One region of the Duganella sp. Leaf61 genome, then DNA from elsewhere that is predicted to be linked to it. Evidence: predicted binding sites of a transcription regulator. Region 1 holds the regulator's gene; the other holds the start of a gene.
The links. The regulator NrdR, encoded in region 1, represses ribonucleotide reductase genes. The targets are predictions, from matches to a motif close to CACNANATNTNGTG.
Positions count from the first base shown of each region.

Region 2: the regulator NrdR is predicted to act here: its motif matches at 2,600-2,613, upstream of ASF04_RS02290 (ribonucleoside-diphosphate reductase subunit alpha).

Region 1 covers NZ_LMLM01000005.1:69,280-84,271, reverse strand. The annotation lists gene ribBA (bifunctional 3,4-dihydroxy-2-butanone-4-phosphate synthase/GTP cyclohydrolase II) at 1-912, opposite strand, end outside; gene ASF04_RS07405 (cytochrome c family protein) at 1,135-1,527, shown strand; gene ASF04_RS07400 (ROK family transcriptional regulator) at 1,611-2,903, opposite strand; gene ASF04_RS07395 (SemiSWEET transporter) at 2,996-3,262, shown strand; gene ASF04_RS07390 (riboflavin synthase) at 3,263-3,898, opposite strand; gene ribD (bifunctional diaminohydroxyphosphoribosylaminopyrimidine deaminase/5-amino-6-(5-phosphoribosylamino)uracil reductase RibD) at 3,907-5,016, opposite strand; gene ASF04_RS07380 (GspH/FimT family protein) at 5,024-5,575, opposite strand; gene ASF04_RS07375 (type IV pilin protein) at 5,591-6,046, opposite strand; gene ASF04_RS07370 (pilus assembly protein) at 6,043-8,373, opposite strand; gene ASF04_RS07365 (PilX N-terminal domain-containing pilus assembly protein) at 8,393-8,884, opposite strand; gene ASF04_RS07360 (PilW family protein) at 8,901-9,893, opposite strand; gene pilV (type IV pilus modification protein PilV) at 9,893-10,465, opposite strand; gene nrdR (transcriptional regulator NrdR) at 10,592-11,062, opposite strand; gene glyA (serine hydroxymethyltransferase) at 11,120-12,367, opposite strand; ZMP/ZTP riboswitch at 12,464-12,587, opposite strand; gene ASF04_RS07340 (SDR family oxidoreductase) at 12,746-13,495, shown strand; gene ybgC (tol-pal system-associated acyl-CoA thioesterase) at 13,637-14,050, shown strand; gene tolQ (protein TolQ) at 14,066-14,758, shown strand; gene ASF04_RS07325 (ExbD/TolR family protein) at 14,788-14,992, shown strand, end outside.
Region 2 covers NZ_LMLM01000001.1:528,382-543,373, forward strand. The annotation lists gene ASF04_RS02290 (ribonucleoside-diphosphate reductase subunit alpha) at 1-2,417, opposite strand, end outside; gene ampD (1,6-anhydro-N-acetylmuramyl-L-alanine amidase AmpD) at 2,704-3,300, opposite strand; gene ASF04_RS02300 (sigma-54 dependent transcriptional regulator) at 3,297-4,718, opposite strand; gene ASF04_RS02305 (PAS domain-containing sensor histidine kinase) at 4,733-6,406, opposite strand; gene ASF04_RS02310 (PP0621 family protein) at 6,411-6,707, opposite strand; gene ASF04_RS02315 (inner membrane protein YpjD) at 6,704-7,507, opposite strand; gene ASF04_RS02320 (ABC transporter ATP-binding protein) at 7,547-8,341, opposite strand; gene ASF04_RS02325 (ABC transporter permease) at 8,338-9,177, opposite strand; gene ASF04_RS02330 (ABC transporter substrate-binding protein) at 9,178-10,146, opposite strand; gene ASF04_RS02335 (M48 family metallopeptidase) at 10,232-11,227, opposite strand; gene ASF04_RS02340 (YjgN family protein) at 11,233-12,324, opposite strand; gene ASF04_RS02345 (ABC transporter permease) at 12,399-12,746, opposite strand; gene ASF04_RS27740 (HlyD family efflux transporter periplasmic adaptor subunit) at 12,734-13,159, opposite strand; gene ffh (signal recognition particle protein) at 13,204-14,571, shown strand; gene ASF04_RS02360 (SWIB/MDM2 domain-containing protein) at 14,784-14,992, shown strand, end outside.

The DNA.
Region 1 (14,992 bases):
TTGCGAGAAGAACTGCTCGGCAGTTTCTTCGCAATTGAGCAGCACGATCACGCCGCTATCGGCGGCCTTGACCGCTGCCAGCGACGACGACAGGTTCCACGAGTGGGTGGTCGCTTCCGATTCCAGCACATCGAGGATGGAAACCGGCTGGTGCACGCGCACCAGGGTGTCCTTGTCTTTTTCGATCTCGCCGTGCACCAGCGCCAGGTGGGCCGAACCGCTCGGCTTGTCGCGGTATGCAATCATGCGGAACTGGCCTTGCGCCGTGTTCAACTGGCGCTCACCCACTTTTTCCACCAGCGACTCGTTGCGGCTGCGGTACTGGATCAGGTCGGCAATGGTGCCGATCTTCAGGTTGTGTTCCTTGGCAAATTCCAGCAGGTCCGGCAGGCGCGCCATGGTGCCGTCGTCCTTCATGATCTCGCAGATCACCGAGGCAGGCGTGAGGCCGGCCATGGCGGTCAGGTCGCAACCGGCTTCGGTGTGACCAGCACGCATCAGCACGCCGCCCTTTTGCGCCTTGAGCGGGAAGATATGGCCCGGCTGCACGATATCGATGGCCTTGGCATCCTTGGCCACGGCCACGGCGATGGTCTTGGCACGGTCGGCGGCCGAAATGCCGGTGGTCACACCTTCAGCCGCTTCGATCGACACCGTGAAATTGGTGCCAAAGGCGGTGCCGTTACGCGACGACATCATCGACAGCTCGAGCAGGTCGCAACGTTCTTCGGTGAGGGTGAGGCACACCAGGCCGCGCGCGTGCTTGACCATGAAATTGATGGCTTCCGGCGTGACGAAGTCCGCCGCGAGCACCAGGTCACCTTCGTTTTCCCGGTCTTCTTCATCGACCAGGATCACCATGCGGCCAGCGCGCAATTCGGCGACGATTTCTTCGGTGCTGGAAATTGACATTTTTAATCCTTGGGAGCTAATGCGAGAATAACCCGCTATTTTAATGGATTTACGGCACTCCCACCGCAAAAGCCCACTTTTATCCACGGGCTGCCAGCTCGATGCTTTTCTTTTTGAAAAGATTCTGTGACATCGCGAGGCAGTTTATCGCGCACGCGAGGCAATATTGCCCTACGGCAGCAGTTGTGCGCGTAAGATTGACCCGAACACATGGAGACTTCGATGCCTTTTCGCCTGCCCACCTGTTTTGTCCTGTGTCTGATTTTTTCGGCGGCGCAGGCGCACGCCCAGGGCGCTGCAACGATCAAGCAGGGCCAGCGGCTGTGGCAGCAACGTTGCACCGACTGTCACGCGCTCGACACCGACGAGACCGGCCCGCGCCATCGCGGTGTATTCGGCCGCCGCGCCGGCAGCATCAAAGGGTACGATTACTCGCGCGCGCTCAAGCGTTCGCAGGTGACGTGGGACGCCCGGTCGCTCGACCGCTGGCTGGCCGATCCGGAGCAGTTTATTCCGGGCCAGAACATGGATTTCAAGATAAGCAATGCGGTCGAGCGGGCGGCATTGATTGCCTATTTGCAAAGCTTGTCTGGCCAGGGTGTTGGCAAACCTTAGTGCTCGATCCCGATTGCAGGTGAGATGCAGGGCGCGGTCACGATTGCGGGGCTGGTCGCTGGTCGCGCAAAAAGTTTTCATTGTCACGGGACTGGAGCAAACGCCGCGTGCAGCGCCAGGTAAGCTGCGCCAATGACATTGGCGTCCACGCCAACCTCGCCTGCCAACACCGGCGGCCGGTCGACGCCCGACCAGTCGTAGCGCGCCAGCGCCGTTTCCACCCGCGCAAGCAGCAGCGCCAGCAAACCGCGCCCGAGCTTGCCATCAACAATCACCGCGTCCAGATCGACCACGCAGGCGGCGTTGCAGACGGCGTAAGCCAGCGCGTCAGCTGCTTCGTTCGCCCAGGCATGCGTGAAGTCGTACCAGGGCGCTGCGAGGGCGCGTTCGTCGCGCACGGCGTCCACTTCGAGGCCAGCCTCTGTATAGCGCTGTTCGAGCATCGCCAGCGACGCTACGCTGAGCAACTGCGCTGGCAAACCGCCTCGTTCTTCCGTCCCCCTCTGTATGCCCGCCCCGTTCGATCTGTTTGATCCGTTTGATCCGTTTGATCCGTTTGATCCGCTTGGCCGGTCAAGCCCGCTTGTTCCGCTAGATCCGCCAGATCCGCTTGATGCGCCTCGTTCACCGGCGGCTGACCGCAGCGGCATGGAGCCGAGGGCACCGGCGTTGCCATGCGCGCCGCCGTGGGGCCGTCCGCCCGATACCAGGCTTCCGCCAGCCAGGGCATCGAGATACACGTACAGGTAATCCGGCAGGTCGCGGCCGCGGCCAGCCAGCAACTCGGCCACGCAGGCGGCGGCCGTATCTTTGGCGAAAACCACCGGCAGCGTCGTCATCGCCTGCAAACGGGCTCGGATATCGACATTGTCCCACTGCCTGGCCTGCTCTGGCATCTGCCCCAGCAACTGGTGCCAGGTGCCCAGCGCCAGCGGCGCAGCGACTCCAATGCCGCACAACCGCGCCGCCCCGCTCGCGCCAAGTTGGGCAACAATGGCATCGAGTTGACGGGCGATGGCAGCGAACACTGCATCCACTTCGGGGTGCGGATAGACCACCTCGACGCGAAAGCGCGCTTGGCCACTCAGGTCAAGCAGCATCACTTCCAGGCTGCGCCGGCCAATGTGGATGCCGATCGCGTAGGCGCCGTCGGGGTTGAGCGCGATCGGCTGCGACGGCTGCCCTACCCTGCCGCGCACCGCCTCGAGCTTGCGCACCAGTTTTTCGTCGAGCAGCCGGTTGATGATGACCGAAGCGCTCTGGCTGCTGAGTTCCGTCGCGCGGGCCAGGTCGGCCTTGGCCAGGCTGCCAAGACGCCGCAGATGGTGCAGCATGAGCCGTTCATTGGGGCCAAGCACGCGCAGGTTCGATGACATGGGGATAGCGGAACAGGTGGCAGGAGATTTTGTAGTATAGTTTTCCTTTAATTAATAAATCAAGTTGACTTATTAATCCAAAAGGAAAAACCATGCATTTTGACTCCACCCTGCTGGGCCTGATTGCCGCCTTTTGCACGACCGTCGCTTTTATCCCGCAAGTGCTCTTGATCTGGCGCCGCAAGTCCGCTGCCGGTGTTTCCACTGGCATGTACTGCGTGTTCTGCTTCGGCGTGCTGTTGTGGCTGATTTACGGCGTGATCATCGAGGCATGGCCCATCGCCATCAACAACGGCATCACGCTGCTGCTGGCGTGCTCGGTACTGGTGATGAAATGGGCTTATCGAAACAATCCGTAGTTAGCGGGTAGCGGCGCCCACCGACACCATGCGTTCCACGTAACGCGCGATCAGGTCGATTTCCAGGTTGACCTGCACACCCACCACTAAGTGCTTGAGGGTGGTCATGGCGATCGTGTGCGGGATCAGGTTGATCGAGAACTGGCACACCAGGTCGGCGCCGGTGCCGATGTCGGTCACGCGGTTGACGGTCAGCGACACGCCGTTGACCACGATCGAGCCCTTGAAGGCCAGGAACTTGGCCAGCTCGTGATCGGCTTCGATCACCAGTTCCCACGATTCGCCCACCGGCTCGAACTTGCGCACCACGCCCAGGCCATCGACGTGGCCGGACACCAGGTGGCCGCCCAGGCGCTCGTTGAGCGTCAGTGCCTTTTCCAGGTTGACTTCGGTGAGCGTATCGAGGCCGACGGTGCAGTTGAGGCTTTCGCGCGAGACATCGACGCGGAAGCTGGACTCGTCCTTTTCCACCACCGTCATGCAGGCGCCGTTGATGGCGATCGAGTCGCCGAGTGCCACGTCGGCCAGCGGCAGGCCGCCGGCATGAATGTCCAGGCGCACGCCTGCGAACGAGCCGCCTTCGAGTGGGGTGACCGAGGCGATTTTGCCGACTGCGGCAACGATTCCAGTAAACATAAGAATTCTCAAGTAGGGGTGGAGGAACGATTAAAACGGGCCAGCAGCCGCACATCGGCGCCGATCTGCTTTACTTCGTGGAATTTCAACGACTGCTTTTGCGACAAATGCGTGAGCGCCGGCAGCGCGAACATGCCTTGCGCATCGCCCAGCAACATCGGCGCCAGGTACACCAGCAACTCGTCGACACAGCCTTCGCGGATCAGGGAGCCATTGAGCTTGCTGCCTGCTTCAACATGCAATTCATTGATCTGGCGCCGACCCAGCTCGCGCATCAGCTCGGGCAGATCGACCTTGCCGGACGCATTGGGCAGCAGGATCACTTCGTTGCCCAGCGCGCGCAAGGCCGCGCCCTTTTCCGCATCGCGCACGGCGGCCACGATCCAGGTGCCGCCTCCTTGCAATATCTTGGCGGCCGGGTCGATTTCAAGGCGGCTGTCGATGACGATGCGAATCGGCTGGCGCGGCGTGTCGATGCCGCGCACGTTCAACTGCGGATCGTCGGCCTTGACAGTACCGATGCCGGTCAGGATGGCGCAGGCGCGTGCACGCCAGGCGTGGCCGTCGGCGCGGGCGCGCTCGCCGGTGATCCACTGGCTGGCGCCATTGTGCAGCGCCGTCATGCCGTCGAGGCTGGCGGCGGTTTTCATGCGCACCCACGGCAGGCCGCGTGTCATGCGCGAGAAAAAGCCGATATTCAATTCATAGGCCTGCTCGGCCAGCAAACCGCTGCTCACCGCAATTCCGGCTGCGGCCAGCCTGGCCATGCCCTGCCCTGCCACCAGCGGATTCGGGTCTTCCATGGCCGCCACCACGCGGCCCAGGCCGGCGCGCACCAGCGCGTCGGCGCACGGCGGCGTGCGGCCGTGGTGGCTGCACGGCTCGAGCGTAACGTACGCCGTGGCGCCGCGCACGTCGTGGCCACGGGCCTGGGCGTCTTTCAATGCCTGGATTTCCGCGTGGTCGCCGCCTACCTGCTGAGTAACGCCGGCGCCGATCACTGCGCCGTCGCGGACGATCACGCAACCGATGTGCGGATTGGGAGACGTGGTGTACAGGCCGCGCTCTGCCCAGGCCAGGGCCAGGGTCATGCCCTCGGTATCGTTGTGGATTCTCACTATGTCCTTAATCTAATGCGCCCGTGCAGGCCGCCTCCACGGCCGGATCGCACACGCGCAGCCGGCCCAGCATATTGATCTTGATGTTGCGGGCGTTGTTGCCCAGCGCCAGCGACAGCGTGCCCCAGCGGGCGGCCAGGCTGTTACTCGCGCTGCAGCTGCGTCCTGCGCCATTATAAGCAACGTAGGCTGGCGGCGCTTTGGAAGAGAACGAAATGCCCACGCGCAGGCCAGCAGGTAGCGGGCCACGCTGGAAGATCGCGGTCTCGCCGGCATCGGGCCGGCGGTTGCCGTTGGCATCGACAAACACGATCCAGCCGCCGCGCCAGTCGATGCCGCCGGGGTCGAGCGGCACCAGCATGACCATGCTCCCGCGCGCGATCGCCTGCGAGCGGGTGAGGTCGATCGCAGCCACCAGGTCGGTGACGGCAGCGCGCAACCGCTGGCGCTGCATCGTCTGCTGATAAGCGGGCGCAGCGACGGCGAGCAGGATGCCGGCCAGGGCCAGTACCAGCAACAACTCCACCAGGGTTACGCCATATGGGGTCGAAGGTCGCATGGTGTGCACCGTTCATCAACGCCAGCAACTGGCATGCGGACCGTCTGCCTGACGCAGGCCGCTGCTGGTCAGCAGCAGTTGGCCGCAGTCGGCGTCGCGAAAGCGGGCATCCACACGCTGCGTGCCGGGTGTGGCGACCAGCTGTACGCACGCGTCCAGCGTATGACCATCGCAGGCTTTCCCTTCGATTTCGTAGCCGCTGGCCGGTGCGGTGGCGCCGCTCCACCACTGGAACTGGCGTTGTTCAAGGTCGTCGTCCTGAATGGCGGCGCCAAAGGCGAGATAGCTGCCGTGCTGGGTGAAGTAGCGCTCTTGCTGCAACATCAACCGCTGCATGGTGGCTTGCGCTTCGTGGCGGCGGGTGCGCACCAGGTGGTCGTTCCACGCCGGCGCGGCAACTGCTGCCAGCAGCATGGCGATGCCGCATACGACCAGCAGTTCGATCATGGAAAATCCGCGCGGCGTGTTCATGGCACCGCCCGTTGCGCCTGGTATGCCTGGTGCAACTGGCGCCAGTTTGCTACCTCGCGCCAGCTAAGGCGTCCGGCGCGTTTGCGGGTATTGACCGTGCCCAGCACCGGCTCGCCCTGTGGCCCGGGTGCGCCGATGGCGAAGTCCTGTTCCAGGTTCACCCGGCCGGTGGGTTCACGCGGCGTGGGGGGCTTGATGGATGGCACTGGCAGCAACAGCGGCCGGGGCACGTAGCGGGTGGTGCGTTCGGCAACGACAGGCGGCGCCGGTTCCGGCGTGGGCGGCAATCTGGCGGTAACGCTTTGGCCGAGCGCCAGGCCGGTCAGCACGTTGAGCACGTAAGTTCGGCTGTGCGCGGGCGAGCACGCTGCGCCGGGATTGCCCGGTGTGGTCGGCGTGGCTGGGGTGGTCGGCGTCCCTGGGGTGGCAGGTGTGCCTGGCTGTCCCGCTTGCCACGGTTGGACGGGCTGCCCTCCTTCATTAATGGGCAACATGGTATTGAATGCCAGCGCGCCGTTCACCAGTACGCCACTGTCGAGGCTGCGCTCGCCGGTGCGGGACGATGCCAGCAAGTCGATATACCAACCCATGCTGCCTGGGGCCATTGCTTCGCCTTCGATGGCGAGGCGTTCGCTCGCCGGATCGCCTTTAAGCTCGCGCCGCGTAAGCTGGCGCCGGCCGGAGACAAGTTCGGGCGGCGTGCGCAGACTGTCGCGGATGGCGTAATAGGTTTGCGGCGCGAAGCGGGCTGGATCGCGGTCGGCCGGTTCAATCAGCTTGCCGGTGCCGAACAGCACCAGGTAACCGCCATCGTTGGAGTATGCCACTTGCGGCTGCTGCGCGATGGGCTGGCGGCGGCCGGTGGCATCGCGCGCAACAAACAGCGGTGATAGCGACGCGTTGTCAGCCAGCAGTTGCGCCTGTCCTGTCTGAACCGTCGGAACCACCTGCCCCGTTTGCCCCGTCCGAGCCGCCTGACCTGCCTGCCCCGCGAGGCTCCACGATGGACCGGCCACCAGGTCGAAGCGCCACAGATTGCCTTGCAGGTCGCCGCCGTACGCGTAGCGGGCGGCGCCCTGGCGGTCGTTCACCAGCGCTGGCGCATGCAAGGCATTGGGCAAGGTGGCGTCAGCGATCGGGGTGCGCAGGCGGTAGTAATTGTCGTTGAGGCGCCAGGGCGCATTGCGCGGCTTGTCCAGCGCCAGCAGGAACAAGGCGCCGTCGCCGGAAGGGCTGGCGTTGCTGTCGGCAGCGTAGTTGTTCAAGCCGCTGGCGACGACTGCAAAATAGCGATAGACCGGCGCGCCGCCGGACGTGCCCACGCGCAGCTTGGCCAGTTGCGGTGCGCTGGTAACGTTGCCGATATTGGCATCGTGGCGGTCGGTAAATTCCCACAGCACGCCGCCCTGTTCTGCAAACCTGGCGGGATCGGTGACATCGAGCGCGAACACGCCTTGCGCGCCGCCGCCCATACCGGACACCAGTACCGTGCGCGTGCTCCCTGCGATCATCACGTCGCCCGCCTGGGCCGGACCATCGACGTAGGCGCGGTGCACATAATCCTTATCGGCCAGCCGGTGCAACGCGCCGAACAGCGCGGCAGGTACATAGGCGAACAGCTCGGCGCCATCGGTAGCATTGAAGGCGTGCAGCATGCCGTCGTTGGCGCCAAGATAAAGCATGTCCGGCCGCGCCGGCGCCAGCGCCTGTGACGGCTGGCCCACGTACACCGGCGTGCTGTGGACCGAGTTGCCAAGCACGCTGCCGCGTGTGCGGAACAGCGTACCCTCTGCGCTGCGCTCGCCGCGCAGCCAGGCCAGGCGCTGCAGGCCGCTGCCGTCGCTGGCGGAGTCGAGCTGGGCGCGCTGCTCGGGCGACAGGGCTTCCCACGCGAACGGTACCATGACCAGCGTGCCGTCGGCCTGGACGATGGAAGTATGGAGATTGCGTCGCTCCGGCGGCGGTGATGGCGCGCGGTTCGCGCTGCCGGTGAGCAGTGCCCCAGCATCCCATACGGACAGCTTCGCTTGCGACAAGCCGCCGGTACCGGGCGCCATCGCATAGCGGATGAAGCTGCCGGACCAGTTGGCCGTCTGCATCGCTGACTGGTACAAGGTGCCGGCCTGGTCGGGCCTGGTCGGAACGCGCACCAGCGCGGGCCCCTCAAGTTGTCCCGCACTGTCCTGGTGGCACGACGACGCCAGCGGCTCGCCGGCAATCTCCAGCACCGGCGGCGCGGCGTGAACGGTGTCGCTAACGCTCCAGCCTGCGCATGCAATCAGGCAGTAAATCAGGCACCGTTCCCGCACCATCGTCAACCAAACCATCTGCGTACCCATTTATCCCTCACTCAGGTATGAACACACTCTGCAACACCACTCCCACGCCCGGCTTCGGGCTGAAGCCGATCGCCGTCACGCGGTAGCAAGTCTGCGGATCAGCTGCGTCGGTACCGGGTTCGTGGCATTCCAGGCTTTCGATCACGTAGCGCGGCTTTTTGAACGGCAAGAATCCCACGCCGGTCCTCATCGTCGCGCCGGTCGCCTCGCCGTATTCGACGGTGCAGGCGCCGCCATCGTCGCCGCCCAGGTCGGCGCGCTGCCAGGCGGGATCGGCGGCGCATGCGTCATCAGCCACCACGGCACTGCCGTTCCGAATAGCGCGTTCCGCGTCCGCCAGGGCATCCTCCGCCGCCTGGAAGGCGATTTCGCGGTCACGCTCGCCACGCGCGGCCTGCTCCCCCTGCAACCCCAGGCGCGCAGCCGACGCGCCAAGCAACATGACCAGCAACATCATGACCAGGCACACCACCACCGTTACTCCGCGTTGCGTACGCATGGTCGTGAACATGGTGTCACCCGCTCCTGTTGCGTAGCATGACCGTCAGCGCCACCAGGCGCCGCGCCCGCCATCGCTGCGTCGCCGGAATGTTCACCTCCATGATGCGCGTGCCCAGGTCCTGGCTGTGGCCGTCTGCATATGCCGGCCCGAACAGGTCGAACTGCATGGCGCGGGTGTCACTGCGGGTGTTGCCGTCGCCATGCAGCAGCAAGGCCAGCTTGACGGTGCATACGCGTTTCCAGTGGCTGCGCCGCTGCAGGTCGCGCTGTTGTTCTTCTGGCGTGGCGCCTGCTGGCGCCAGCGCGTTGTCGAGGGCGCGGATGGCAGTGGCGTTCAGATAGCGGTTGGGGATGCCGTCGGCGGGCTGGTCGGTGTCCAGGCCGTACAGCACCTGGAACGATTCGACGCCGCGCACGATGGCATCCGCGCCCCAGTTGCCATTGCCCAGATATTTGCAGCGCAATTCGCCGTCGCCGCCCTCGCCCAGTGCGACATAGAAGATGCTCCAGCCGAGTGCGTCACCATCATCGGGTGCCGCCACGCCGAAGCCGCCGCAGTTGATGCTCGAGCCATCGCCGCTGGTGCCCTGACCGTGACCGGCAAAGCGCACAGCCAGCACATCGCTGCCGTTGGCGACCGCAGGCAGCGGCGTGGTGATGCCGTAGCTGGCCTTGCCCAAGCTGTGCGCATCCCAGCCGCCAATCAATGCTGGCCCATCGTCGGCAATGGATACCGGCGCGGTCGTGCTGTCCCAGTTGACGTATGCGCCCTGCCGCACCGCCTGCGCCATGATCTCGAGCGCATAGCGGCCGCCATCGTCGAGCCAGGCGCTTTCGGCGTGGTGGCGATAGTTGCCGGCCGACGCCAGCAGCAGGCTGCCAGCCAACAAGGTCAACAACAGCCCCAGCCCGGCAGCAACGAGCAGTTCTATCAGGCTCCAACCCTGCTGTCGCGTGCGCCTTATCGACGTGCACCGATAGCCGCCATGCTGGCGCGCGCCTTTCATCACAGTGCTCCGACCTGGAGCGCCACGCCGGGCACATGTTGGCCGGTGCGATCGACTTGCGGCGTGCCGTCGGCGCGTTTGCCGCGCCAGCCTACCTTGATCACCAGCGGTGCACCGGCCCCGCCACTGCAAGGCCACAGCAAGGTGCCACCGCTCCACAGGCCGGTGTCGCGGCAGATCAGCACGCGGCCGCTGGGCAGGTGCGTGCGCAGGGCGGTCTTGATTTCGTAGAGGTCGAACCAGGCCAGTTGGGCCGCGTTGCAGGCATCGGCGTAGCACAGCACGGCCGGCGGCGCGGGTGGTGGCTGGTCGAGCACATCGTAGTCGAGGGTCAGGTAGGGATTGGCGCCATCGGGCAATTGCATCTGCGACGGGTTGGCGCGCAGGCGCTCGGCCATACTGGTCGCCAGCAATGATGCCTGCGCCAGCAAGGCGCTCTGGTGCCGCGCGCGCATGGCCGCCAGTTGCATCGACACCCCGCCGACGATGCCCACCGCCAGCACGAACACGGCAATCAGCACCTCGAGCAGGGTGAAGCCCCCCACCGACCACAACTTTGTACCTGAACGCACGGCCAACCTCCGCTACATGACAAGGACAGAGTTCGACGTTAGCAGTGCTTTATGGCTGAGATCTGAGATGGATCAAGCGTGCGCTTGTGTCCGGGCGGTTGACAACAGTCAGCCGATCCCGGCCGTTTAAGTTTTACGCGGCTTGCTTTCCTCACCCACTTCCGCAATCGCATTCTGGAACTCGGCCAGATCTTCGAAGTTTTTGTAAACGGAAGCAAAACGGATGTAGGCCACGGTATCGAGGCGCTGCAATTCCTGCATGACCAGTTCGCCGATGTAGCCGGTATCGACTTCGCGCAGGCCGCTGGTGAGCAGTTTTTCCTTGATGGACGAGACCGCCGCATCGACGGCGGGCGCTGCCACCGGGCGTTTGCGCAAGGCCAGCGACAGGCTGCCGCGCAATTTGTCCGCCGAGTATTCGGTACGGCTGCCGTTCTTCTTGACCACGGCCGGCATCACCAGTTCGATGCGCTCGTACGTGGTAAATCGTTTATCACATTTCGTGCAGCGACGGCGACGGCGGATGGCGTCCCCTTCCTCGGATACACGCGTATCGAGAACCTGGGTATCGTCATGCTGGCAGAACGGACATTTCATATGAGCCACTGAATATTGAAACGGCGCGCCGGTGGTGACCGCCGGCGCGCCAGGGGATTACTTGGCGTAGACCGGGTACTTGTCGGCCAACACTTTAACAGCAGCTTTTACACGCTCGATGGTCGCGGCGTCGTGCGGGTTGTCCAGCACGTCGGCGATCAGGTTGCCCACTTCTTCCGCTTCGGCTTCCTTGAAACCACGGGTGGTCATCGCTGGCGAACCGAGGCGGATGCCCGAGGTCACGAACGGTTTCTGCGGATCGTTCGGAATGCCGTTCTTGTTGGTGGTGATGTGGGCGGTGCCCAGGATCGCTTCGGCTTCCTTGCCGGTCAGGTTTTTCGGACGCAGGTCCACCAGCATCACATGCGACTCGGTACCGCCCGAGACGATGCGCAGGCCGCGCTTGATCAGGGTCTTGGCCAGCACGTCGGCGTTGATCACCACTTGTTGCTGGTAAGCCTTGAATTCAGGCGTCAGCGCTTCCTTGAAGGCGACTGCCTTGCCGGCGATGACGTGCATCAGCGGGCCGCCCTGGATGCCGGGGAAGATGGCCGAGTTGATGATTTTCTCGTGCTCTGCCTTCATCAGGATGATGCCGCCGCGCGGGCCGCGCAGCGATTTGTGCGTGGTCGAGGTGACGAAGTCGGCGTGTGGCACCGGGTTCGGGTACAGGCCGGCAGCGATCAGGCCGGCGTAGTGGGCCATATCGACCATGAAGTAAGCGCCCACTGCCTTGGCAACGGCTGCAAATCGCTCAAAGTCGATCTTTTTCGAGAAGGCCGACGCGCCGGCGATGATCAGCTTCGGCTTGTGTTCCTTGGCCAGCGCTTCCATCGCGTCGTAGTCGATGTCCTCTTCAGCGGTCAGGCCGTACGACACCACGTTGAACCATTTGCCGGACATGTTCAATGGCATGCCGTGGGTCAGATGGCCGCCTTCGGCCAGCGACATGCCCATGATGGTGTCGCCTGGTTTCAGGACGGCAAAGAACACGCCCTGGTTCGCTTGCGAGCCGGAGTTCGGCTGGACGTTGGCCGCTTCTGCGCCGAACAGCTGCTTGACGCGATCGATCGCCAGTTGCTCGACGACGTCCACGTATTCGCAGCCACCGTAGTAGCGCTTGCCTGGATAGCCTTCGGCGTATTTATTGGTCAGCTGGGAGCCTTGCGCTTCCATGACGGCTGGCGAGGTGTAGTTCTCGGACGCGATCAGTTCGATGTGGTCGTGCTGGCGGGTGTTTTCGTTCTGGATGGCGCCGAACAGTTCCGGGTCAACGCTGGCGAGGGTGTGATCTTTTGCGAACATGAAAAAACTCCAATAATGAGTAACGTTGTTGCTGGCAGGTTGGATCGAATGAGGGAAGCCAAAGCGGACAGGCAGCCTCTTTCGTGCATTCCATCGATGGGCTGCCCAGGCGAACGGCTGTTGAAATCTCACGTTTCCCGATGGATGTCCATCTTTCGCCGACGGACCAGTGCACCATTTTGGGGCTGACCGCAGCTTTTCGCCAGTTACGTGAGACGTAATGGAACCGGGATTGTAATTTATGCGCCAGATTTGAGCAAATTTGCGCGAAAGCCAGCCTGATCTAATTTGCAACATCGGCATTTCGCGGCATCGCCGGGCAACATTGGGCATTTCAGCTACAATTTTGCCACCCTGTCACTCACTCTAGGAACCCTCATGATCGTCTTCATCACTGGCGCCTCCGCCGGCTTCGGCGCTGCCATGGCCCGCATCTTCGTTCAAAACGGCCATAAAGTCCTGATCGCCGGCCGCCGCGCCGACCGCCTGCAGGCCCTGGCCGCCGAACTGGGCGACGCCGCCCTGCCGGTCGTGCTCGATGTGACCGACCGCGCGTCGATTACCGCCGTGCTGGCCGGTTTGCCGCCAGCCTGGCGCCAGATCGATGTGCTGGTCAATAACGCCGGTCTGGCACTGGGCGTGACGCCCGCCCACGAATCGTCGCTGGACGACTGGGACACCATGATCGCCACCAATATCAGCGGCCTGGTTGCGATGACGCGCGCCATCCTGCCCGACATGGTCAAGCGCGGTAGCGGCACCATCATCAATATCGGCTCGGTCGCCGGCGATACGCCTTATCCAGGCGGCAACGTGTACGGCGCAACCAAGGCCTTTGTCGAACAGTTCACGCTCAACCTGCGTGCCGACCTGGTGGGCACCGGCGTACGCGCCACTAACCTGGCGCCGGGCCTGTGCGGCGGCACCGAGTTTTCCAATGTGCGCATGAAGGGTAACGACGAGGCCGCCGCCAAGGTATACGAAGGCACCACGCCGCTGACCGCCGACGATATCGCCAACACCGCGTACTGGATTGCCACCCTGCCCGCGCATATCAATATCAACCGGATCGAGATGATGCCGACCTGCCAGGGTTACGGTCCGCTCAATATCAAGCGTACGCTCTGATCACGGCCGTGATAAATGGGTGGTGAAACTTAATTTACGCTGAATTTTGCAGGGGAAGGACGCAATTGGCCCGTCCTTCCTTCAACCAGCGCAATAAATTCGCGTAGAATGTTGCTCAATCTTATTTGCACTCAATACAACATGCCAGCACAGTTCGACTGGAATGTCCGGGTCTATTACGAAGACACCGACGCCGGCGGGATCGTCTATTACGCCAACTACCTGAAATTCTTCGAGCGGGCCCGTACCGAATGGCTGCGCCACCTCAATGTGAACCAGCACGCATTGCAGCAGGAACATGACGTGTTGTTCGTCGTCAAAAGTGTGACCTCGGAGTATCATGCGCCTGCAAAGCTTGACGACGTAATAAAATTAACTCTTAGCATCCAAAAACTAGGCCGTGCATCGGTTGCATTCCAGCAGCAAGCATGGTGTGGCGAGCAATTGTTGAACTCGGCCCAGGTGACTATCGCCTGCGTCGATACCACCATGCGCTTGCGCGCCATACCATCCGCCGTGGCCGAAAAAATGCGTCACTACGTAATCTCCGACTGATCAGACTGATAAACAATGAACGTCACCCAAGACCTCTCTTTCATCTCCCTCATCACCAACGCCCACCTGATCGTGCAATTGATCATGGCGTTGTTGCTCATTATCTCGCTGGTCAGCTGGACGTACATCTTCAGCAAGCTGTTCGCGGTGCGCTCGGCGCGCCGCCAGACCGTAGAATTCGAAAAGACCTTCTGGGCCGGCGGCAACCTGCACGCGCTGCACCAGAACGCCGGCAAGGACCGCGCCGGCAGCGGCCCGCTGGCCCGCATCTTCGAAGCCGGTATGGGCGAGTTCATCAAGAGCAAGGCCGCCTACGCCGCCAGTCGTGAAAGTATGGACCACGGCGCCATCCTGGACGGCGCCCGCCGCGCCATGCGCGCCGCCTTCCAGCGCGAGATGGACGTGCTCGAATCGCACCTGGCCTTCCTGGCCTCGGTCGGTTCGGTGTCGCCGTACATCGGCCTGCTCGGTACCGTGTGGGGCATCATGAACGCGTTCCGTGGCCTGGCCAATGTGCAGCAAGCCACGCTGGCAGCGGTTGCGCCCGGCATTGCCGAAGCGCTGATCGCTACCGCCATCGGCCTGTTCGCGGCGATTCCTGCGGTGGTGGCTTATAACCGCTTCTCGCACGATATCGATCGCCTGGCGATCCGCTTCGAGAGCTTTGTCGAAGAGTTCTCCAACATCCTGCAACGCCAGTCGCGCTAAGCACGGGCATTTGATAAGGCAGAGCGATCATGGGTTCTTCTTTTAACAGCAGCATGCGCGGCGGCCGTAGCCGCAAGCTCAAGTCCGAAATCAACGTCGTGCCGTACATCGACGTGATGTTGTGCCTGCTGATCATTTTCATGGTCATGCCGTCGGCCAACGACGCCTCGGTGGTGGACTTGCCGCACGCGGAAAAATCGACCAAGCCGCCCAGCGACTACGTGCAGATCGTCA
Region 2 (14,992 bases), on a different contig from region 1:
TTGATCTCGGTGAACTCGCCCGACAGGTTCGATTTCACGTACAGGTTCTGGAACGTCGGCTCGATGCAGGCCGACACGCCGATGATGTTCGAGATGGTGGCGGTCGGAGCGATCGCCACGCAGTTCGAGTTGCGCATGCCGAACTTGGCGATGCGTTCGCGCACCGGGGTCCAGTCCATGGCCGACGACAGGTCCTGCTCGAGGTAGCCGCCGCGCTCTTCAGCCAGCAGATTGATCGAGTCTTGCGGCAGGATGCCACGGTCCCACAGCGAACCTTTGTACGACGCATAGTGGCCACGCTCTTCGGCCAGTTCGGTCGAGGCCAGGTAGGCGTAGTAGCACACCGCTTCCATCGAGGTATCGGCGAAGTTCACGCACTCTTGCGAGGCGAAAGGCACGCGCATCATGTGCAGGCAGTCCTGGAAGCCCATCACACCCATGCCCACCGGACGGTGACGCATATTGGCGTTGCGTGCTTTTTCGACGGCGTAGTAGTTGATATCGATGACGTTGTCGAGCATGCGCATCGCGGTACGCACGGTTTTCTGCAGCTTGACGTGATCGAGCTTGCCTTCTTTCATGTGCGCCGGCAGGTTGACCGAACCGAGGTTGCAGACGGCGATTTCGTCAGGACCGGTGTTCAGGGTGATCTCGGTGCACAGGTTGGAGCTGTGGACCATGCCCACGTGCGATTGCGGCGAACGGATGTTGCATGGGTCTTTGAACGTGATCCATGGGTGGCCGGTTTCGAACAGCATCGACAGCATCTTGCGCCACAGGTCGAGCGCGGCGATTTTCTTGAATACGCGGATCTCGCCGGCAGCAGCACGGGCTTCGTACGCGACGTACGCTTTTTCGAAGGCCTTGCCGACCAGGTCGTGCAGGTCAGGCGTGTCCGACGGCGAGAACAGGGTCCAGTCGCCTTTTTCCATCACGCGCTTCATGAACAGGTCGGGAATCCAGTTGGCCGTGTTCATGTCGTGGGTGCGGCGGCGGTCGTCGCCGGTGTTTTTACGCAGGTCCAGGAACTCTTCGATGTCCATGTGCCAGGTTTCCAGGTAGGCGCAGACTGCGCCCTTGCGCTTGCCGCCCTGGTTGACCGCCACGGCGGTGTCGTTGACCACTTTGAGGAACGGCACCACGCCTTGCGACTTGCCGTTGGTGCCCTTGATGTGGGCGCCCAGGGCCCGCACTGGCGTCCAGTCGTTACCGAGGCCGCCGGCGAACTTGGCCAGCAATGCGTTTTCCTTGATGGCGTCGTAGATGCCTTCGAGGTCATCCGATACGGTGGTCAGGTAGCACGACGACAGCTGCGAGCGCAGCGTGCCCGAGTTGAACAGCGTGGGCGTGGACGACATGAAGTCGAACGACGACAGCAGCTGGTAGAACTCGATGGCGCGCGCTTCGCGGTCCTGTTCGTTGAGCGACAGGCCCATGGCCACGCGCATGTAGAACGCCTGCGGCATTTCGATGCGCACGTCGCGCACGTGCAGGAAGTAGCGGTCGTACAGGGTTTGCAGGCCGATGTAGCCGAACTGCAGGTCGCGGTCGGCGACCAGCGCCTTGGCCAGGCGCTCGAGGTCGAACTCGGCCAGCTTGGCGTCGAGCAGTTCGTTCTTGATGCCGTTGGCGATGTATTGCGGGAAGTACGTGATGTACTCGGCAGCGGCCGCGCCTTGCGCGACTTCCTTGCCGAAGACTTCCTTGCGGATGGTGTGCAGCAGGATGCGGGCCGTCACTTGCGAGTAGGCCGGGTCTTTTTCCATCAGCGCGCGCGCCGCCAGGATGGCGGACTTGTGCAGCTCTTCGACCGGCACGCCGTCGTACAGGTTTTTCAGGGTTTCAGCCAGGATGGCGTCGGCATCGACGTGCTTTTCCAGGCCGATGCAGGCGGCGTTGATCAGGCTGGTGACGCGGCTCATTTCCAGCGGCTTGCGCTCGCCGTTTTCCACCACGTGGATTTGCGGCGCGGCGATGGCGGCGGCACCACCTTGGGCTTCCTTGGCCAGGCGGCGCTCTTCCATGTGCTTGGCGCGGTACAGCACGTAGGCGCGGGCCACGTCATGCTCGCCCGAGCGCATCAGCGCCAGTTCCACCTGGTCTTGCACGTCTTCGATGTGGAAGGTGCCGCCCGAAGGCTGGCGGCGCACCAGGGCCGACACGACGCTGGCGGTGAGCTGCTCTACCAATTCGCGAATGCGGGCCGAAGCGGCGCCCTGGCCACCGTTCACGGCCAGGAAGGCCTTGGTCACGGCGATCGCGATTTTCGACGGTTCAAACGCGACGACCGCGCCGTTACGGCGGATGATGCGGTAGTCACCGAGGTCGCTGGCGGCCGTGGACGGGCTGCTGGCGGCGCTCGCAGCGGCTGCTGGGACCAGCGCTGGATTGAAGGTGTTGTCTTGAGTAGATTGCATTGAAGCTCCCCGGTAACAGCGTGCAGCCGTGCTGCGCGATGTATGTTTGTAAATAAAATGGCAAAAATAAAGCATGCAGCCGGGCGAACCAGGCTGGCTTATTGTTGCGGAATATAGAGCTGAAATGGATGTTGCCCTGGCCCTGTGCCTTACAACAGGTTAAGAACCAGTGCCTTGAGAACTACTACATCTAGTGTTTAAACGAATTCCATGCACTGATTGTAGTAGGCGCAAAGTACCCGTGCAAGGGTATTTTTTAGCGGTAAAGGCAATTTTTCAATTGACTTTACAGGAGGCCTTTCACTACGCGCAGTCCGGGGTTAGCAAGTACTAACGACGGACTGCTCTCGGCATATTTTTTCCAGTCAAAAAACGCGCCGGGGTCGGTTTTGCGGCCCGGCGCGACGTGTTCGTGTCCTTGTATATCGGTGACCGGATACCGCGCCAGCAACGCCCCGGTCAGGTCCGCCAGCGCCGCATATTGCGCCGCCTCGAACGGGGTGTGGTCATTGCCTTCGAGCTCGATACCGATCGAAAAATCATTACATTTTACCCGCCCGCCGAACATCGAGACGCCGGCATGCCAGGCGCGCGCGCCGGCCGGGGCGTACTGCACCACGCGGCCGTCGCGCCGGATAAAGAAGTGGCTCGACACCCGCAGATCGCGCAGGTCTGCCAGCGAAGGGTCAACATTATAATCGAGGCGGCCGGTGAACAGGTCCGACACCTGCGGACCGCCACAGCGCCCGCCCGGCAAACCGATGTTGTGGATGACCAGCAGGGTGATGTCTTCGGGATCGGGCCGCGCGTCGATGAACGGGCTGTCATAGCGCGCCGCCGCCGGCCACCAGCCGTCGGCATCGACGGCAACTACAGGTTTCATGCTTCAGGTTCCTGGATATTCAGTTTCTGCATTTGATAGCGCAACTGGCGAAAGCTGATGCCCAGCAGCTGCGCGGCCTGGGTACGGTTGAATTGCGTCTGCGCCAGTGCCCGCAATATGATATCGCGCTCGATGGCGATCAGGTAGTCGGGCAGGTTGGCCGGCAAGTCGGCCGGCGCGGACGACGATATGGCAGACGACGCGGCAGACGACGCGGCCACCGCCACCCCATCGCCACCCTGGCTCACCTGCCCGGCCTTGAGCGCCAGGTCAGCCACCTCGATCACGCCGTCGTTGGCAAACGCCAGCGCGCGCTCGAGGATGTTTTCCAGTTCGCGCACATTGCCGGGAAAGCGGTAGCCGGCCAGCGCTTCGAGCACGCCCGGCCCCAGCGCCGCCTTGTGGCCGCCGCCACCGAGGCGTTCGAGGATGGCGTCGGCCAGCGCCGGCAGGTCGCCCTGGCGTTCGCGCAGCGGCGGCACTGCCAGTTCGATCACGTTCAGGCGATAGAACAGGTCCTGGCGAAAGGCGCCCTGCTCCACGCAGCGCGCCAGGTTCTTGTGGGTGGCGCTGATCAGGCGTACATCGACCGGCTCCTCCGACGTGGCGCCGATCTTGCGCACGCGCCGCTCCTGGATCGCGCGCAGCAGCTTGACCTGCATCGCCAGCGGCAGGTCTGCCACCTCGTCGAGCAGCAGGGTGCCGCCGTTGGCGGCCTGGAAAAAGCCGTCGCGGTCGTCGGCTGCGCCGGTGAAGGCGCCCTTGCGGTAGCCGAAAAACTCGGCTTCCATCAGCGCCTCCGGGATCGCACCGCAGTTGACCGCAATGAAAGGCTGGCCGGCACGCGGGCTGCGGGCGTGGATTTCGCGCGCCGCCAGTTCCTTGCCGCTGCCCGATTCGCCGTGGATGGCGATCGGCGCCATCGACCGCGCCAGCCGGCCGATCTGCGCGCGCAGCGCCGCCATCACGGCCGATCCGCCCTTGAGCCGGCCGTCCACCGCCTCGGCATCGGCCGGGCCATTACTATGGACACCGGGCGCGGCCTCGTGCACCCGCAGCGCCGAGCGCACCAGCAGGCGCAGTTGGTCGAGGGCGACCGGTTTGGCGATGTAGTCGAACGCGCCGGCCTTGAGCGCGACCACCGCGTTGTCGGCACTGCCGAAAGCGGTGACCACCGCGATCGGCGTGTTCTTGTATGTGGTGGCCACGTCGCGCACCAGTTCCAGCCCCAGGCCGTCGGGCAGGCGCATGTCGGTCAGTACCAGTTGATAGGGGTGGCGGGCCAGCAGCGCGCGGGCCTCGGCCACGGTGGCGGCGCTGTCGACATCGAGCCCCATTTTTACCAGGGTCAGCTCCAGCAGTTCGCGCAGGTCGGCTTCATCATCGACGACGAGCACGCGGGGGGACCTCACGCTCATGGACAGCCTTTCGATTACTTTTGCGGTGGTGCGAAAGTGATGACAAAGCGGCCGCCGGACCGGCGATCGACGCGATGACTGTCGTGGCTGTTTTCGATACCCTCGTCGATACCAACACTATCGAAGCGGTATTCATAATCGAGCCGCGCTTCATTATTCAAACACATTTCACGCGCCAGATACAGCCCCAGCCCGGTTCCTTTGCTCGATGTGGTGTAAAACGGTTCAAACAGATGCGCGCGCACCTCACCGCTGATGCCAGGACCGTCATCCTGCACGTGCAATTCCAGCCAGTTCGGCTGCCGCACCAGGTCCAGCCGCACCGACGCCGGCGCGCCGCTGGCGTAGCGCAGGGCATTGCCAACCAGGTTGGCGATCACCTCGCGCAGGTGCAACGGATCGAAATGCACGGTGGTCCCGGGGGCAACCGACACGGCAATCTGGTCTTCGGCCAGGCTGTGGGTTTCGATGAACTCGTCGCGCATCTCTTCCAGGAAACTGCCCAGCGCCAGCGGCTCGTACTGGACGTGGGATTTACGCGACAGTTGCAGGATGTCCTCGACGATGCGGTTGACCCGTTTGACGTTGTCCCCGACGATGCGCAGCAGGCGGCGCTGGCCGGGATCGGCGATGTCTTCCTCGAGCAGCGCGGTGGCGTGGCCGATGGCCGACAGCGGATTGCGCACTTCGTGCGCAATGCTGGCGGTGAGCCGGCCCATCGAGGCCAGCTTGAGCTGCTGCGCGCGTTCCTCGATCTCGCTCACCTCCTGCAAAAAAATCACGCTGCGCGCCAGGTTGGGACCACCGGCGATGACGTCGCCGAGATCGACGGCGGCAAACCGCGCCTTGAGGCGGATGCTGAAATACGGCTTCAGGGTGATGAAGGCGGTATCGAGCGCGGGATCCGCGCGCCACTCGGCGTAGGCCAGCGCCAGCGGCGCGTGGTCATCCGATGCCGACAGGTCCTGTCCGGTCAGACCGAGCATCTGCTGCGCGGCCGGGTTGCCGGCCCAGATGCGGCCATCGGCATCGACCACCAGCACGCCGTCGGCCACGTTGGCCATCACCAGCCGGTTGACCGCCTGCTGCACGCCGATCTCCACGCCGCGCCGGATCGCCAGTTCTTCCTGGCCGATCAGCCGCGCCGCCATGCGGTTCACCCCCAGCACGGCGGCAAAATACGCGGCGCCGTACAGGCCAGATTGCAAGAGCACGTGTTCGCCCTCCATCTCCAGCACCTGGATCACGCCCACGCCCAGCATGAACAGCGCGACCAGCGCGGTGCAGAACAGCGCCAGCACCAGCGGCGCCAGGATGGCCGTGCCGGCGAGCGGAAACAGGTACAAGATGGCCAGGCCGCTGCGCAAGCCGCCGCCGTCCACATATAACAGGGAGATGATGACCAGGTCGCAGGCGATTTGCGTAAGCACCTGCGCCAGGAAGCGGCGCTGCAAGTACACCGCCGTCAAGGCAAAGCCGATCGCCAGCACCAGGTAGGCCAGGCAGATCCACAAATACAGGTAGTGGCCGGAAGACCGCAGGCCGCGACCGTCAAAGCTCAGGTAAACCAGCAGCACCACCGCGATGACGATGCGGGTGGCGTTGAGGGTTTGCAGCGAGCGCCAGAACGTCGCGCGCGTGGGATGGGAGTTGCCTGGCAAAGCCGGAGTGGCTTGCAGGCGCTCCATGGCGTCAGTTCGGTGGCAGGGCGGCGTGCGCCTTGCTGCAATAAATGGCGCCGTCGAAGCGCACCGCCTCGCCGGCCGGGAAGAATACGCCGCAGTGCGCGCATTCGAGCATGGTTTCAGCCTCGATGGCGGGCTTTTGCGCGCCGCGCGGCGCGTAGCCGGCCGGACCGCCCGGCGCCTGCTGCCGTTGCTGCGCGTCGCGCATTTGTTGTTCGGCGCGCTTTTGCGCGCTGCGAATCTTGCTGCGGATCGCGAAGACGATCAGGCAAATCAAACCCACCCAAAACAAAATGCGGCTCATGCCCATCCTTTATGCAGTACCACTTCAAACACGAAACGGCTGCCGACATACGCCAGCAGCAAGGTGGCGAACCCCGCCAGGGTAAAACTCAGCGCCGTCTTGCCGCGCCAGCCGCGCAAGCGGCGCCCGGCCAGCAGCGCCGCGAACAGCAGCCACGACAACATGGTAAACGCCGATTTATGGTCCCACTTGAGCGCCTGCCCGAACAGTTGTTCGGAAAACACGATGCCGGACAACACGGTCAGCGTGAGCAAGGTAAACCCGATGCCGATCATGCGGAACAGCAGCTTTTCCATGGTGAGCAGCGCCGGCAACTGGTCGAGCGCGCCCGACAAAAAACTCTTGCGGTCGGTAGCCGCGTGCAGACGCGCTTCCTGCAAGGCCATCAGCACGGCGTGGAAAGCGGCAATGGTAAGGGTGCTATAGGCCAGCGTGGCGACCGCGATGTGCCAGCCGAACAGCGGGGTCTTGTCGCCCAGCGCGATCAGGGCGCCGGGATAGATCGCCTGCAGCGCGACGGTGAACGCAGCGGCCGGCATGACCAGGCGGCGCAGACCGTCGAGGCCGAAGTTGCGGTTCTCAAACCAGTACGCAGCCACCGACACCCACAGCGCCGACGACAGCATGGCTGCAAAACCGAGCCGCAGCGAGCCGTCGGCAGCGACGTCGGTCCACAGCCCGGCGCCATGCACCAGCCAGGCCACGACGGTCACCGCCGACACCAGCGTGCCGCGGCGCGACGGCAACGCGGCGCAAAGTAGATACAGCACGATGGCTGCGATGAACAAATAGGTCTGCATGCACCCAGTTTACACTATCGCTCAATCGGCGGCAGCCCCTCAATCGACCGCCGCCATGCGCAGTTCGTCGTGGTGGTGGCGTTGTTGCTCCTCCATCACCAGTTGTCCCAGTTCGCGCTTGAGGGCGTTGAACGATGCATCGGCCGGATCGCGCAGGCGCGGCAGGTCCACCAGCAGGTCGCGCTTGATGGTGCCGGGGCGGTACGTCATCACCACGATGCGGTCGGCCAGGTAGATCGCCTCCTCGATGCTGTGGGTGACAAAGATGATGGTCTTGTTCAGCGCCGCCCACAGCCGTAGCAGCTCGTCCTGCAAATTGCGGCGGGTGAGCGCGTCGAGCGCGCCGAACGGCTCGTCCATCAGCATGATCGGCGAATCGAGCGCCAGCACGCGGGCGATCGCCACGCGCTGGCGCATGCCGCCCGACAGGTCTTTCGGGTAGCGGTGGCGAAAATCGGCCAGCGACAGCATCGCCAGCAGTTGCTCGACCCGGGCGCCGGTCGCCGCTTCGCCTTTGCCCTGGATGCGCAGGCCGAAGCCGATATTGTCGGCCACCGTCATCCACGGGAACAGCGCGTACTCCTGGAATACCATGCCGCGCTCGGGGCCGGGGCCGGTCACCAGCCGGCCGCCGGCGGTAATGGTGCCGGCGGTGGGCGGCGCAAAGCCGGCCACCGCGTTGAGCAACGTCGATTTGCCGCAGCCCGAAGGCCCCAGCAGACAGACGAACTGCCCTTGCGGAATGGCGAGATCGATGCCCTGCAACGCCACCATGTCGCGCCCGGCCGTATGAAACACCTTGCCGACGCCGTCGATCAGAATATGCGGGTTCATTGCTGCTCCAGGCCGCGGTGCCAGCGCAGCAGATGGTTGTTCAACCGGTTCATCGCCACGTCGATCGCCAGGCCCAGCAGGCCGATGGTGACCATGCCGGCGATGATCTTGTCCGACCAGAAGTACTCGCGCGCCTCGAGGATGCGGAAACCGAGGCCGTTGTTTACGGCGATCATCTCGGAGACGATCACCACGATGAAGGCAGTGCCGATGCCGATCCGCACGCCGGACAATATATATGGCACGGCGGCAGGCAGGATCACCCGCACGAACAGGGTGGCGCCGGTGGCGCCCAGGTTGCGCGCGGCGCGCAGGTAGATGCCATCGACCTGGCGCACGCCGGCGATGGTGTTCATCAGCACCGGGAAGAATGCCCCCAGCGCGATCAGGAACACGGCCGGCGGATTACCGAGCCCGAACCACAGGATCGACAGCGGAATGTAGGCGATCGGGGGAATCGGCCGCAGCAGCTGCACCATCGGGTTGAACCAGCGGTAGGCGCGGGCATCGGCGCCCATGGCCAGGCCCAGCGGCAGCGCCAGGCCGGCGCCAATGGCAAACCCCACCGCCACGCGGTACAGGCTGCCGAGCGAGTCGACGATCAACTCGCCCGAGCAGGCCCAGGCCAGCCAGCTGCTGTCGGCGGCATGGTACGGTTGCAGCGGCAGCAGGTACTCGATCCATTTGCCCACCACCGCCAGCGGCGATGGCAGCACCTGCGGATTGACCCAGCCCAGCGCGGTGGCGGCCTGCCACAGCACGATCACCAGCGCCGGCACAATGGCGCCGACCAGGCCGGCGCCCGCGCGCTGCCAGGAGAAGGACGCGGCGGCCATCTATTTCACACCCAGGGTTTTCTTGGCCGCCACCAGCAGGTCGGTGCGCACCCAGTCGTGGGCGGTCGGCAAGTTGCGCAAGCGGCCCACGCCGGTCTTGAGCATGGTGTCGGCAGTGACCTGGATGTGTTCGGGCGTGATGTCATAGCTGAACGGCGAATTGCCGATGGCATCGACAAAATCGGCACTGCTCAACTGGCCCTTGAACAGGACTTCGCGCACGTATTTTTCGGCGGTGGCCGGCTGCTCGATGAAGGTCTTGGTGGCCTGCACGAAGCAGCGCATGAATTTCTCAGCGAGCGGGCGCTGTTGCGTATAAAACTTTTCGGTCATCACCATGGTGCGTACCGGTTCGCCGATCGGGGTGTCGTAGGGTTTCAGGATTTCGCTGCCAAAGCCCTGGCTCAGCGCCTGCGACGACTGCGGCTCGGACTGCATCATGGCGTCGATATTGCGGCCCAGCAGTGCATGGTTGAGGTCGGCATAGGCAAGGAACACCAGCCGCACGTCCTTGCCCGGCTGGTCGGACGCGGTCATGCCGTGCTTGTGCAATTCGGCCAGCAGCAGCACGTCCTGGATGGCGCCGCGCGTAACACCCACGCGCTTGCCCTTGAGATCGCGCACGCTCTTGATCTGCAGGTCGCTGCGGCCCACCAGCCGCGCCCCGCCCCGGGCAAAGCCGGCCACGACAAAAATCGGCGCGCCGCCGGCACGGCCGAGAATGGCCGCCTCCGACGCGGTGGTGCCCACGTCGAGTTCGCCGGCGATGATGGCCTGCATCACGTCCAGGCCCTTGGCGAATATGTGTTCTTCGACCTTGAAGCCGCACTGCGGCGCGATTTCCTTGATATACGAGACGGCGCCGAAGTGGGCGAGCTTGAGATTGCCGAGCCGGACCACCTGCTGCGCGCCCGCGCTGTGACAGACGGATACCAGGGCCAGCAGGCAGCCCAGTGCTTTGAGGTTCATCCGATTCTCCTGATAATTGTCCAGCGGTAAGATATACCGTGAGGCAATTATTCAGGCTTTGTGGCGGATCAACGCATGGGACCGTTCAGCGGGCGGCGCGGATGCGCGCGATGCGCTCGCCGGTGGCCGGGTGGCTCGACAGGTAGGTAGACATCCTGTCGCCGCTAGCCTCGCCCAGTTTGACGAACGCCTGTGCCATGTGCTCGGGGTCGATGCCGTTACGGCGCAGCATGGCCACCGCGTAATCGTCGGCCTCGGACTCGGCGTCGCGCGAGTATTTCATGTCCAGCGCCACCGTGGGCAGCGCCGTCAGCATGGCCGAGATGTCGCCGAAAATCACCCAGGTGGCCGCCGCCACGGCCGAACTTTGCACCAGCCGGCGCGTCAGGTGGCGCCGGTGCAGGTGGCCCAGTTCGTGCGCCAGCACGCCCATCACGGCCTGGTCGTCCTTGAGCACGTTCACCAGCTCGTCGGTCATGACGATGTCGCCCGATGGCAGGGCCAGCGCGTTGGGGCCAATGCGGCTGCTGCGAAACACCAGCTTCCAGGTCGGCGCGTCCGGCTCGGGCGCGACCAGCGCTGCAAACTGCCGGCGCAACTGCTCCTGGCGCGCGGCCGGCAGCTTGCTCGGTCCCAGCGCGCGCTTGTCGAGAATCTCCAGCACGCCCTGCCCCATCTGGCGCTCCACCTTGACCGGCAAGGCGTTTGCCACCCAGACCGCGGCAGCGGGCAGCACGTACACATACGACGCCACCACCACGCCCACCGTGACGCCCAGCGCCACCAGCACGCCGCGCCAGCTCTGCTGCGCGCGCACCACGCCGGTGTCGCGGTGGCCGGTGGTGGCCAGCAGCTGCGCAAAAGCGGCGCGGTCGTCCACCTCGAGCCACGCGCCATCGTCGAAACTGACCTTGCGCGCTGCATGGCGCGCCCGTTCGGACACGCGCAGGCTGGCCAGCGGCGCGCTGCGTTCGACGTCGCCGGCCAGGTGCGCCATGCCGTCGGTCACGGTCAGGGTCACGCGGTGCAGGCGCGAGGTCTTGCCGTCGAAATAGCGGCCGGTGACCGCCGGGGTGTCCATGCCGGTCACAGCGAGAAGTCGAAGTCCATGAAGTCGGACACGCCCTCGCCGGCGGCATTGACATCGGCGCTGGCAGTGGCGACGAATTCGTCGAGGCTCCCCTCGGGTATCATCATCAGCGATTCGATCCGGTAGCGCATCATGCGCACCTGGGCGAACGGCAGGAACAGGCCGAGCGTGCAAATCACGCCCAGGATATTGGTGACGATGATGAACAGCATGCGGCCGGTGCGTATCTCGGAGCGGAACTCATGCCGGTCCAGGCTGGCGTTGTTCCACACCAGGTTCTGTACCAGCGCGATCAGCAGCGGCGCCATCGAGAGGATCAGGATGTAAGACAGCGCGACGCCGATAAACATGCTTGGGCTGATGCCCTCGGCGGCCATCTCGGCCGGGGTGCGGCCGGCGAAGTGGCTCGCGGCCTGGAACGCAAACAGAATGCCGAACACGACCATACCCACGATGCCCAACAGCAGGAACGCGCCGAACAACTTGTAAAAACTGCCCACGCTGGCACGCGTGGCAAACCGCGCCTGGCCGAAGCGGCTTTCGTTGAACTGCCAGGCCTTCAGGCGCTGGTAGATATAGGGCGTGGCCAGGCCGAACGTGACGATATTGAGCAAGGGGCGCAGCAGGCAGTTGATGTAGGCGTCGCGCAGTTGGCCGTCGAAGCGGAAACGGATGCCGCGCCAGGCCGAGTTATGCAGCTGGAACTGCAGGCTGCGCCAGATGAACCACGGTATCACGGCGGCCATTACCACGAACATCACGACCGCCAGCAGCGGCGAAACTTTGCCGGCAAAGGCGTAAGCCCCCACCACCACGGCGGCCACGATGCGGCCCTTGAGAATCGCGATCGGATTGCCGTGGTACTCGAAGCTGCTGCCGGCCAGCTCGGTGCTGGAGTAGAAATACTGGTTGCGGCGTACCTTGGCCCAGGCCGAATAGATGCCGAGGGTGACAATGCTGAGCAACAGGTTGACGATCCAGATGCGGAAATATTCGCTGCCGCTGGCGTGGAACTTCAGGTACTGCGGCGGCGTTGCTGCTGCCGGTGCAGGCGCAAACAGATCCGCCGGTTTATTGAAGTCAACCATGTTGTCACTCACCTTATTATCAAAAATAGAACGATGCGCCATTGCCAATATCTTGTCAATGGGAAATTTGGAGCTCAGCCTGCCAGCGCCACGACCGGGGCGAGCCCGGACGCCTTGCGGGTCGGCATATGGCCATCACCAGGCCAGTCATCACGGCGCAAGATGTCGCGCACATAGGTTTGCACGTCGAGGTTACCGTGGGGGATCACCTGGTTGCCGGTGACATTGGGCAGCACGTGCGAAATGCCCGGCACGTCGGCCAGCGCTTCGAGGTCGCCCAGGCTGATGCTGCGCCCGGGAATGCGCGAACTCTCGCCACGCGACGCCATATACAGGAGGTTGGAGCCGAAGGCGCCCAGTTGCGCCATCACCTGCTGGCGCGTGCCGAGGCCGATGGCCAGCATCACGATCACCGACGCCACGCCGATGACGATGCGAGCAAGGTCATTCCGGTGCGGAAGCGGTTGATCCACAACACCACTTGCGCGGTCATCTGCGGCATCAGTTCGCCCTCGGCGTTATCGACTTCGAACAGCACTGTATACAGGATCACCGTGCTGGTGGACGGCACCAGCACGGTGCCGGCAGCCACGCCCCCGGCCACCGCCGGCGCGGGCAGCACCTGCCGCACCTTGCCGCGCCAGCGGCGGGCGTCGCCGCCCAGGGTGGTGAAGTACACCGGCATGTCGGGTTGCACGCGGCGCACATCGGCCTCTGACACCTCGGTCCCCACCGTCATCGCCGACAGGTCGGCAATGCGCAGTGCTTTGATGCAATCCTTGCATGGTTGGCTGACGGTTGTTCGCCGCGCATCCTGAGGTAAAATGACGGCCATTGTCCGTCCGGACCCTGCCCTATCACCGCTTCCACAGGTTCATCATGCTAGATAATCTTACCCAACGCCTTGCCAAGGTGGTTAAAACCATGCGCGGCGAGGCGCGTCTGACCGAGGCCAACACCGCCGAGATGCTGCGCGAAGTGCGCATGGCGCTGCTGGAGGCCGACGTTGCGCTGCCAGCGGTGCGCGAGTTCATTGCCCGCGTCAAGGAAAAAGCCATGGGCGAGGAAGTCATTTCCTCGCTGTCGCCAGGCCAGGCGCTGGTCGGCGTGGTGCAGCGCGAGCTGGCCAGCCTGATGGGCGCCGACCTAGGCCCCGAAGCGACCCAGCTGAGCTTTGCCCAGCAGCCGCCCGCCATCATCCTGATGGCCGGTCTGCAAGGTGTGGGTAAGACCACCACCGTCGGCAAACTGGCTAAGTACCTGAAGGAAGAGAAGAAAAAGAAAGTGCTGACCGTGTCGGCCGACGTGTATCGTCCCGCCGCGATCGCCCAGCTGCAATCGGTCACCGCGCAAGTGGGCGCCGACTTTTTCCCGTCCACCGCGCAGGACAAGCCGGTCGATATCGCGCTGGCCGCGCTGGACTGGGCCAGGAAGCACTACCACGACGTGCTGATCATCGACACCGCCGGCCGTCTCGGTATCGATGAAGAAATGATGAAAGAGATCGCCGCCGTGCACAGCGCGGTCAAGCCGATCGAAACCCTGTTCGTGGTCGACGCCATGCTGGGCCAGGATGCGATCAACACCGCCAAGGCCTTCAACGACGCCCTGCCGCTGACCGGTATCGTGCTGACCAAGCTCGATGGCGATTCGCGCGGTGGTGCGGCGCTGTCGGTCCGCCATATCACCGGCAAGCCGATCAAGTTTGCCGGCGTGTCGGAAAAGCTCGACGGCCTCGAAGCGTTCGACCCGGCCCGCATGGCCAGCCGCGTGCTGGGCATGGGCGACATCATGGCGCTGGTGGAAGAAGCGCGCAAAGGCGTGGACAGCAAGGCTGCTGCCGACCTGGCCAACAAGATGAAGAGCGGCGCCAAGTTCGACATGAACGACTTCAAGGCGCAGCTGGGCCAGATGAAAAAGATGGGCGGCATGGCCAGCCTGGTCGATAAACTGCCGGCACAGTTCCAGCAGGCCGCCGGCAACGCCAACATGGGGCAAGCCGACAAGCAGGTGCGGCGCATGGTCGGCATCATCGATTCGATGACGCCGCAGGAACGCGCCAAGCCGGAACTGATCAAGGCCACCCGCAAGCGCCGCATCGCGGCCGGCGCCGGCGTGCAGGTGCAGGAAGTCAACCGCATGCTCAACCAGTTCGAGCAGATGCAAACCATGATGAAAAAGCTGTCCGGGGGCGGCATGGCGAAGATGATGCGCTCGATGAAAGGCATGATGCCGGGCATGCGCTAAGCGTGCGGCAAATCCGCTGAAAACCGCGCCAATACAGGGAAAAACCCCAGTGCACGCCCCTCCGGGGTGCACTGGCGCGCATAGCCACACAATTACGTGGTGTTTCCAAGCCAAAACGCGAAAAACACTTGCATAAGGCCTAAATCCCCACCAATATTAGCCGGTGCGATCAATTGCGCAATTTTCCATGTGTTCGTTAAGGAGGCTCGAATATGGCAACAGCCAAAAAAACCCCAGCAGCACCCGCTAAGAAGGCCCCGGCCGCAGCCGCAGCCGACAAACCGGCCCCTGCCAAAAAAGCAGCCGCACCAAAAGCAGCCGCCGCAAAAGCAGACAAGCCAGCAGCTAAATCAGCCGACAAGCCAGCAGCGAAAAAAGCCGCCGCCCCTGCCGCACCGCGCAAACCGAACGCCGCCTTCAT